2 regions of the Paraliobacillus sp. JSM ZJ581 genome follow, and region 1 is predicted to be linked to the other one. Evidence: predicted binding sites of a transcription regulator. Region 1 holds the regulator's gene; the other holds the start of a gene.

Region 1 (3,614 bases):
CATCATTGGAAATCCCTCCTAATTCATTCGTTCTCTAGTCTTAAACGTTCTCTTATTATTGAAGCTCTTCTAATGTCTCTCTGATTTGCCGATAATGCCTCTTTCGCATAGTGTTGTAAAAAACCCGGTTGAGTTAAAATCATTAATTCATTTAAGATCGATTTAGACAAATGATTAATATAACCAACATCGATCCCTAACCGCAAATCAGATAGACAGGTTGCCGCCTCTGTCGACTCAATAATTCGACTATATTTTAACGTGCCATACGATCGAAAAATACGATTTTCTAACCGCAATTCAGATTTTTCAACAAGTAACTGTCTTGCAAATTGTTCTTGTTCAATTAATTTCTTCACAACACTTAAGAGGTTATCGATAATGTCCGCTTCAGATCGACCAAGAGTTACTTGATTGGAAATCTGAAAGATATTACCGACCGCTTCACTTCCTTCTCCATAAATCCCTCTTACTACTAATCCTAATTGATTAATTGCCGGAAGCATCTTACTCAGCTTTTGCGTTAATGTTAATGCAGGAAGGTGCATCATGACGGAAGCCCTCATACCAGTTCCTACATTCGTCGGACAGCTTGTCAAATAACCTCTATGTTCATCGTATGCATAATCAACTTTTTCTTCTAGCCAATCATCAAATGCAAAAGCACTCTCTAATGCTTTTTCTAATTGCAAACCAGGAAAATACAGTTGCATACGAATATGATCTTCTTCATTGATCATCACAGAAACTTGTTCATTATCAGAAATTAACACACCACTGTTTTTAGATTTCTCCGCCAAATTTGGACTAATTAAATGCTTTTCAACTAATACTCGTTTTTGAATTGGCTTTAATTCTTCCATTGAGATATATTCTAAATTCTGATAGTCTGCAAATGATTGGTGATGACAGTGCGCTTGTATTATCTTCACGACAGGGGTTAGCTCTTCTTCCCTCGCAATGATAGGAAAAGTAAACTGTTCAAAGTTCCTTGCTAACCTTATTCTTGTGCTTAATACAATATCATTATCTGGTCCTTCTTCTTTCATCCAAGGGCTAATTGCTTCATTTATGAATGGTTGCAAACCCATTACGCATCACCACCCTCATCACTATTAGATGCACTTTTCTCTAACGCTTTAATTTTGTCACGCATAACAGCTGCTTCTTCAAATTGTTCATTCTCAATTAAGTCTTTTAATTTAGATTTATACTCTTGCATTAATTGCTTTTTTCTCAAATACTTTCCTTGTCGATTGGGAATCTTTCCATCATGGGTAATATTTCCACTATGGACACGTCTAAATATTGGATTTAAGTAATCTGCAAATGTCTCATAGCATGAAGCACAACCAAACTTTCCAATTTGAGTGAATTGCCTATACGTCATGCCACATTTCGGACAACACATTCCTTTTTGATGTTGATCGTTAACTGGCTTACTTTTAGAAACAGTTGCTTCGTAATTAAACAATCCAGCTAATAGATTATGGATGGAGTATGCTTCTTCATCATAATCTATATATCCTTTTTCTTTTGCGCAATGTTCGCAAACATGAATTTCATTTTTTTCGCCATTTACTACTTTTGTTAAGTGCAAAGTTGCAGGGCGTTCATGGCATTCTTCACATTCCATCAGACAGCCTCCCTTTAACAACATTTTATTTGGAAATATGCATTAATAAATTCCTACTGTAGTAATTCATTCATACTTTAACACTGTTAGCATGGCGCCCATTATACGGGCTCTAATTTCGTCACGAATCGGCAGTGGAAATGCAAGTGTATCACGGGTTAATGCACTGATCATTATTTTTTCTTCTCGCTTTGTAATTAAGTTTTCTTCCAACATTCGATCTAAAATATCAACACATGCTTGCTGCGTTACTTTTGGCTGAACCATTTCAATAATTTCATCGATTAGCTTAGCTTTATCATCATTTGTGATTCGCGTGATACGTATATATCCCCCACCCCCACGTTTACTTTCTACGAGATAACCCCGTTCAACTGTAAAACGTGTGTTGATGACATAATTAATTTGAGAAGGAACGCATTCAAATTGACTCGCTATTTCGCTTCGTTTTATTTCAACGATTTTTTGGTGATTCCCTTGTATAATTTGTTTTAAATATGCCTCAATAACATCAGAGATATTTCGCATTTGCCTCCTCCTTCAATTGACTTTGACTAACTTTGACTTTTACTATATCTATATTATACTATGCCTGTTTTTTCATGCAAATATTATTCACAACATTTATCTTTATTTTACTGGATTTCATTCACTCGCTTCACAAAGTCAATGGATAACAAAGCCTGATAAAAATCTATTTTGTCTAATTCCTTCTCCTTTTCCAATTCAATCAATATAACTTGATCATCTCCCTGATCACGATCAATTTCTAATCTACGGATAACAGTATGAAATTTTTCAAGTTTAAAAAACAATTCTCGTAATTGCATGTCACCATCTAATACAATTTGAAAAGAAGCAAATGAGCTATTTTTAGATAGTTTCTTTTCAAATTTATTTAGAAATATTAAGCTTAATAAAATTATTATCGTCGTAAGTACAGCTTCTTTATACATCCCTACACCAACAACTAATCCTAAGCCAGCCACTGCCCATATCGATGCAGCTGTTGTTAATCCTTTAACTGTCATTCCATTTACAATAATTGTCCCTGCTCCTAAAAAACCTATTCCACTGATTACATAGGAAGGTATACGGGCTGGATCAAACCGAACCGCATCCTCGTATTCATAAAGATATGTCGTAAATCCATAGATGGATAAAAGCATCATTAAACATGCACTAACTCCTACTAATATATGTGTTCTAAAGCCTGCAGCATGTTGATTTACTTCACGTTCAAAACCAATTAATCCTGATAATAGTAAAGCAATAATTATTCTAGTACTCATCGTTATAAATTCCGGATCAAACCAGTTCTCTATACCAACCATATTCTTTAGCTATAAAAGCCTGTTCCCTCCTTTAACTGCAATGTTTAAATATATGCTTTCCTTTACCCTGAAATGTTCTCTTCACAACGTCTTTTTTCTATAAAAAATAGATCACCCTAATAGATGATCTATTTTCGTTTATTTATTATGGTTTCAGCCACGAAACAGACATCGTACCAAAACCCGTATGCACACCTGCAACTGGCACTAGCGTTTGAACTTTAAATTGAATAGATTGGTGTATTTTTTCTAATTCTTTTTTCCAACTTTCTGCTTTTTCTTTAACACCAGCATGTAAAATACAAATTTCTTTCACTTTGTGTTCTAAAATTGCTCGTTCTACAATTTGAAAAATTTTACGAGTTGCCCTCTTTTTACTTCGTATTTTTTCGTGAACAATAACTTTTCCATCTTCAAATGTTAATAACAAATTTATTGAGAGTAAATTTGCAAAAGCTGCTTGCGTTGTACTAACCCGTCCACTCTTTTTTAATTGCTCTAAACTCTCAGGTAGCAAATACATTTCGGTTTGATATGGGTAAGTTCGTAGTATTCCGACCATTTCATCATAGGATCTACCCTGTCCTTGCAGCTCAACTCCATTTGTTATCATTTTCCCTAAAGCATATGAACCTATTTTGGAG
Region 2 (3,614 bases), on a different contig from region 1:
CCCAACACCAGTTGGGCCTATAAATAGGAATGAGCCAATTGGTCGATACTTCGATTTTAATCCAGCACGACTTCTACGAACGGCCTTTGCTACTTTTTCGACTGCGATATCCTGTCCAATTACTTTTTCACCTAGGTTTGCAGCAAGATGTTGCATTTTTGATTGTTCATCGGATTGAATTTTTCGTACTGGAATGCCTGTTTTTTCTTCAATAATTAGTTGAATGTCTTCTACTGTTACAGATACTTTTGTTTGTTCGATTGATTCATTCAATTTTTTCTCTAACATCAACTCTTGGTGTCTTAAGTTAGCAGCACGCTCATAATCTTCTTTTTCTGCTGCTTCTTGTTTTTCTTTAGCAATGTTATCTAATTGTTTCTGTATTGTTTCCTTATCTGATTCAGCATGAGCAAGATTTAGACGAGCGCCGGCTTCATCAATTAAATCAATCGCTTTATCAGGTAAAAACCGATCTTGCAAGTAACGTTTTGATAACGTCACTGCTCCTTCAATTGCTTCGTTCGTATAAGTTACATGGTGATACGCTTCATAACGCTCTTGTAATCCCTGTAAGATTTGAACAGCCTCTTTTATACTTGGTTCTTTCACCATAATTGGTTGGAAACGACGTTCTAATGCTGCATCTTTTTCAATTTGGCGATATTCTTTTAATGTCGTTGCACCAATTAATTGTAATTCACCACGTGCCAACGCGGGTTTTAAAATATTCCCAGCATCCATTTGTGAGCTCTCGGCAGTACCAGCACCAACTAACAAATGGATTTCATCTACAAATAATATGACATTCTTACGTGATTGCAACTCGGAAATTAATTGCTTCATCCGCTCTTCAAATTGGCCTCGAACACCAGTATTAGCAACAAGTGACGCTACATCTAGTAAATAAATTTCTTTATCTAATAATTTTGAAGGCACATTACCTTCTGCAATCTTCAGTGCAAGTCCTTCTGCAATTGCAGTCTTACCTACACCAGGTTCTCCTATTAATACTGGGTTATTTTTGTTCCTTCTATTTAATGTCTCCATCACACGTTTTACTTCTTTATCGCGACCAATAACTGGGTCAATAATTCCTGCTTTGGCTGCATGTGATAGGTTACTCCCAAGCTCATCTAATAATCCGGACTGATCTGCACCGTTTTGTTTTGCTCCATTTGAGGTAGAGCCAGCAAAAAAGTCTTGAAAACCTTGTTGTCCTTGGCCTTGACCACCAAAGATACTTGAAGGATTTTTTGCATTTTGTTGTATTTCTTTAAAGCAAGTTTCACAAACATGCATTTGTTGTGTTTGATTATTAAATCGAAGGGCTATATTAATATTAGCTGGACGAATGCCACAATGTTGACATTTCATAAAAAACTCCTCCTCAACTTAATTTAATTTAATCAAGATTTGGTTTGACTATCTTTGACCTTTGACTCTATTATAATCTGACCTTTTTTGACTTTCAAGTGTTTTGCATATATTTTTACTTTTTCTTTTTAAAATTAAAGCTTTCATTATTCTAATTTTATCGGTTCATATGACGTTTATTACTATTTCATTATAAAGTTGCATATATTGTATTAATTTTTAAAATTTAGGGAATAATTAAGCTATGAATCTACCATACTAGTAACAAGGAGGAGATTATTATGATTTTAGCGTATAGTTTGTATACCGTTAGCTTTGCAGGTGCTTTTCTAGTTAGCTATTACTATATTAATTATGCAACAGAACATGCATTGATTCGTCTCTATGCCAATATTATTGTTGCTAGTGTGATGCAGCTATCTATTTATTCACTTTCTGTATTCGGCTGGCTTTTATACACATTCCAAGAAAAAGAAGCACACTTTTATATTGGACTTCAACTAGGATTTTGGCTCGTACTAATCAGTCAACTTGGATTAATTGGTTTAGCTTTATACAAATTTAAAAAAGCAGAAACGATTCAACTAGCACAAAACGCTTGGCGCACTAGTAAAGAGAAGTTTCTAAAAATTCACAAAAATATTCGATCATTTTCTAAAGCGCAAACGAAAAATTGATCAACAAAAAGCAGAGACAGTATTATAATCTCTGCTTTTTTCTATTAAAAATATTAAGCTTTTTTAACTATTTTAAACAAAATACTTACACTGGCTGTTTTTCAAATTGACGTAATTCTACTCGACGAATTTTGCCAGAGCTGGTTTTTGGCAATTCATTAATGAATTCAATTTTTCTCGGATATTTATATGGTGCTGTCATTTGCTTTACATGATCTTGTAATTTTTTTACTAATGAAGGGTCATTTTGGTTTATATTGTCTTGCAAGACGATATATGCTTTGACTACATTTCCTCTAATCTCATCTGGACTAGCAACTACTGCGCATTCTTTTACAGAAGCATGTTTAATCAATGCGTCCTCGACTTCAAATGGGCCAATGGTATAGCCAGAGCTTACGATAATATCATCACTTCTACCTTCAAACCAGAAATACCCTTCTTCATCAAGGACGGCTTGATCACCTGTCACAAAGTAAACACCACGTCTTGCTTTTTTTGAGCGTTCTTCATCTTTATAATAGCCTTTGAAAAGGGCTGGTGTATCTAATGGAATAGCGATATCTCCGACTGTACCAACAGGCACTGGATTAGCATTCTCATCAATTAATACAACTTCATTTCCAGGTGTAGGTTTTCCCATTGAACCAGGCTTCACTTTCATTCCTTTCATAAAACCTAACAATAATGTACTTTCTGTCTGTCCATAACCATCACGAACTGTAACATTGAAGTAACGCTGAAAAATAGCTATTACTTCCCTGTTTAACGGTTCACCAGCAGATACTGCACTATGCAAGAATGGTAGTTCATATTCAGATAAATTGTCCACCTTTGCCATCAAGCGATATTCAGTTGGTGTACAGCATAATACATTGATTTGTTGATCTTGCAACAGTTGTAAATATTTTTTAGGATCAAATTTCCCATGATAAACAAAACCGGTCGCTCCCGATCCTAGTATAGATAAGAGCGGACTCCAAACCCATTTTTGCCATCCTGGAGCTGCTGTTGCCCAAACAACATCACCCTTATCCATAGCTAACCAATTAACTGGAGCCGTCTTTAAATGAGCGTATCCCCATGCATGTGTATGCATAACACCTTTCGGATTTCCTGTTGTACCAGATGTGTATGGCAAAAAAGCAAGATCATCACGAGTTGTATTTGCCATGACTAGTTCGTCTGAAGCCTCTTCTTTCCATTCGTCTATTGCAATCCAATCCTTCACTGCTTCTCCTACTGTGAATTTCTCCAATATATTGATTTGTTCAATTTCACTAAATTGATCAACAAATGGATAATAACTAACAATCGCTTTAACCTCACCATGTGTAATTCGATATTGTAAATCTTTCGTTCGAAGCATTTCAGAACTCGGTATAATTACAATACCTGTTTTTAACGCTGCAAGATACACTTCATATGTCTCAATCAAACGAGGCATCATTACTAGAATTTTGTCCCCTTTTTGCAATCCTCGTTGTAAAAAAATATTTCCAATTTTATTTGCGTTATATAGTAATTGTTGATAGGTTACACGTTTTTCTTTTCCGTTATCAT

Evidence for each region. Region 1 encodes CtsR, which represses protease genes until heat stress. Its sites were predicted from a motif close to ATGGTCAATAAAGGTCAAACA; they were not measured.
Region 2: a site for CtsR is predicted at 1,416-1,436, ahead of ACH6CY_RS08190 (ATP-dependent Clp protease ATP-binding subunit). Genes of this name have one in related genera too.

Annotation. Positions count from the first base shown of each region.
Region 1 is NZ_JBISEP010000018.1:2,623-6,236, reverse strand. It holds gene clpC (ATP-dependent protease ATP-binding subunit ClpC) at 1-6, opposite strand, end outside; gene mcsB (protein-arginine kinase McsB) at 24-1,091, opposite strand; gene mcsA (protein-arginine kinase activator protein McsA) at 1,091-1,636, opposite strand; gene ACH6CY_RS10430 (CtsR family transcriptional regulator) at 1,703-2,164, opposite strand; gene ACH6CY_RS10425 (MgtC/SapB family protein) at 2,272-2,970, opposite strand; gene ACH6CY_RS10420 (DegV family protein) at 3,116-3,614, opposite strand, start outside.
Region 2 is NZ_JBISEP010000011.1:18,592-22,205, forward strand. It holds gene ACH6CY_RS08190 (ATP-dependent Clp protease ATP-binding subunit) at 1-1,374, opposite strand, end outside; gene ACH6CY_RS08195 (hypothetical protein) at 1,656-2,051, shown strand; gene mbcS (acyl-CoA synthetase MbcS) at 2,137-3,614, opposite strand, start outside.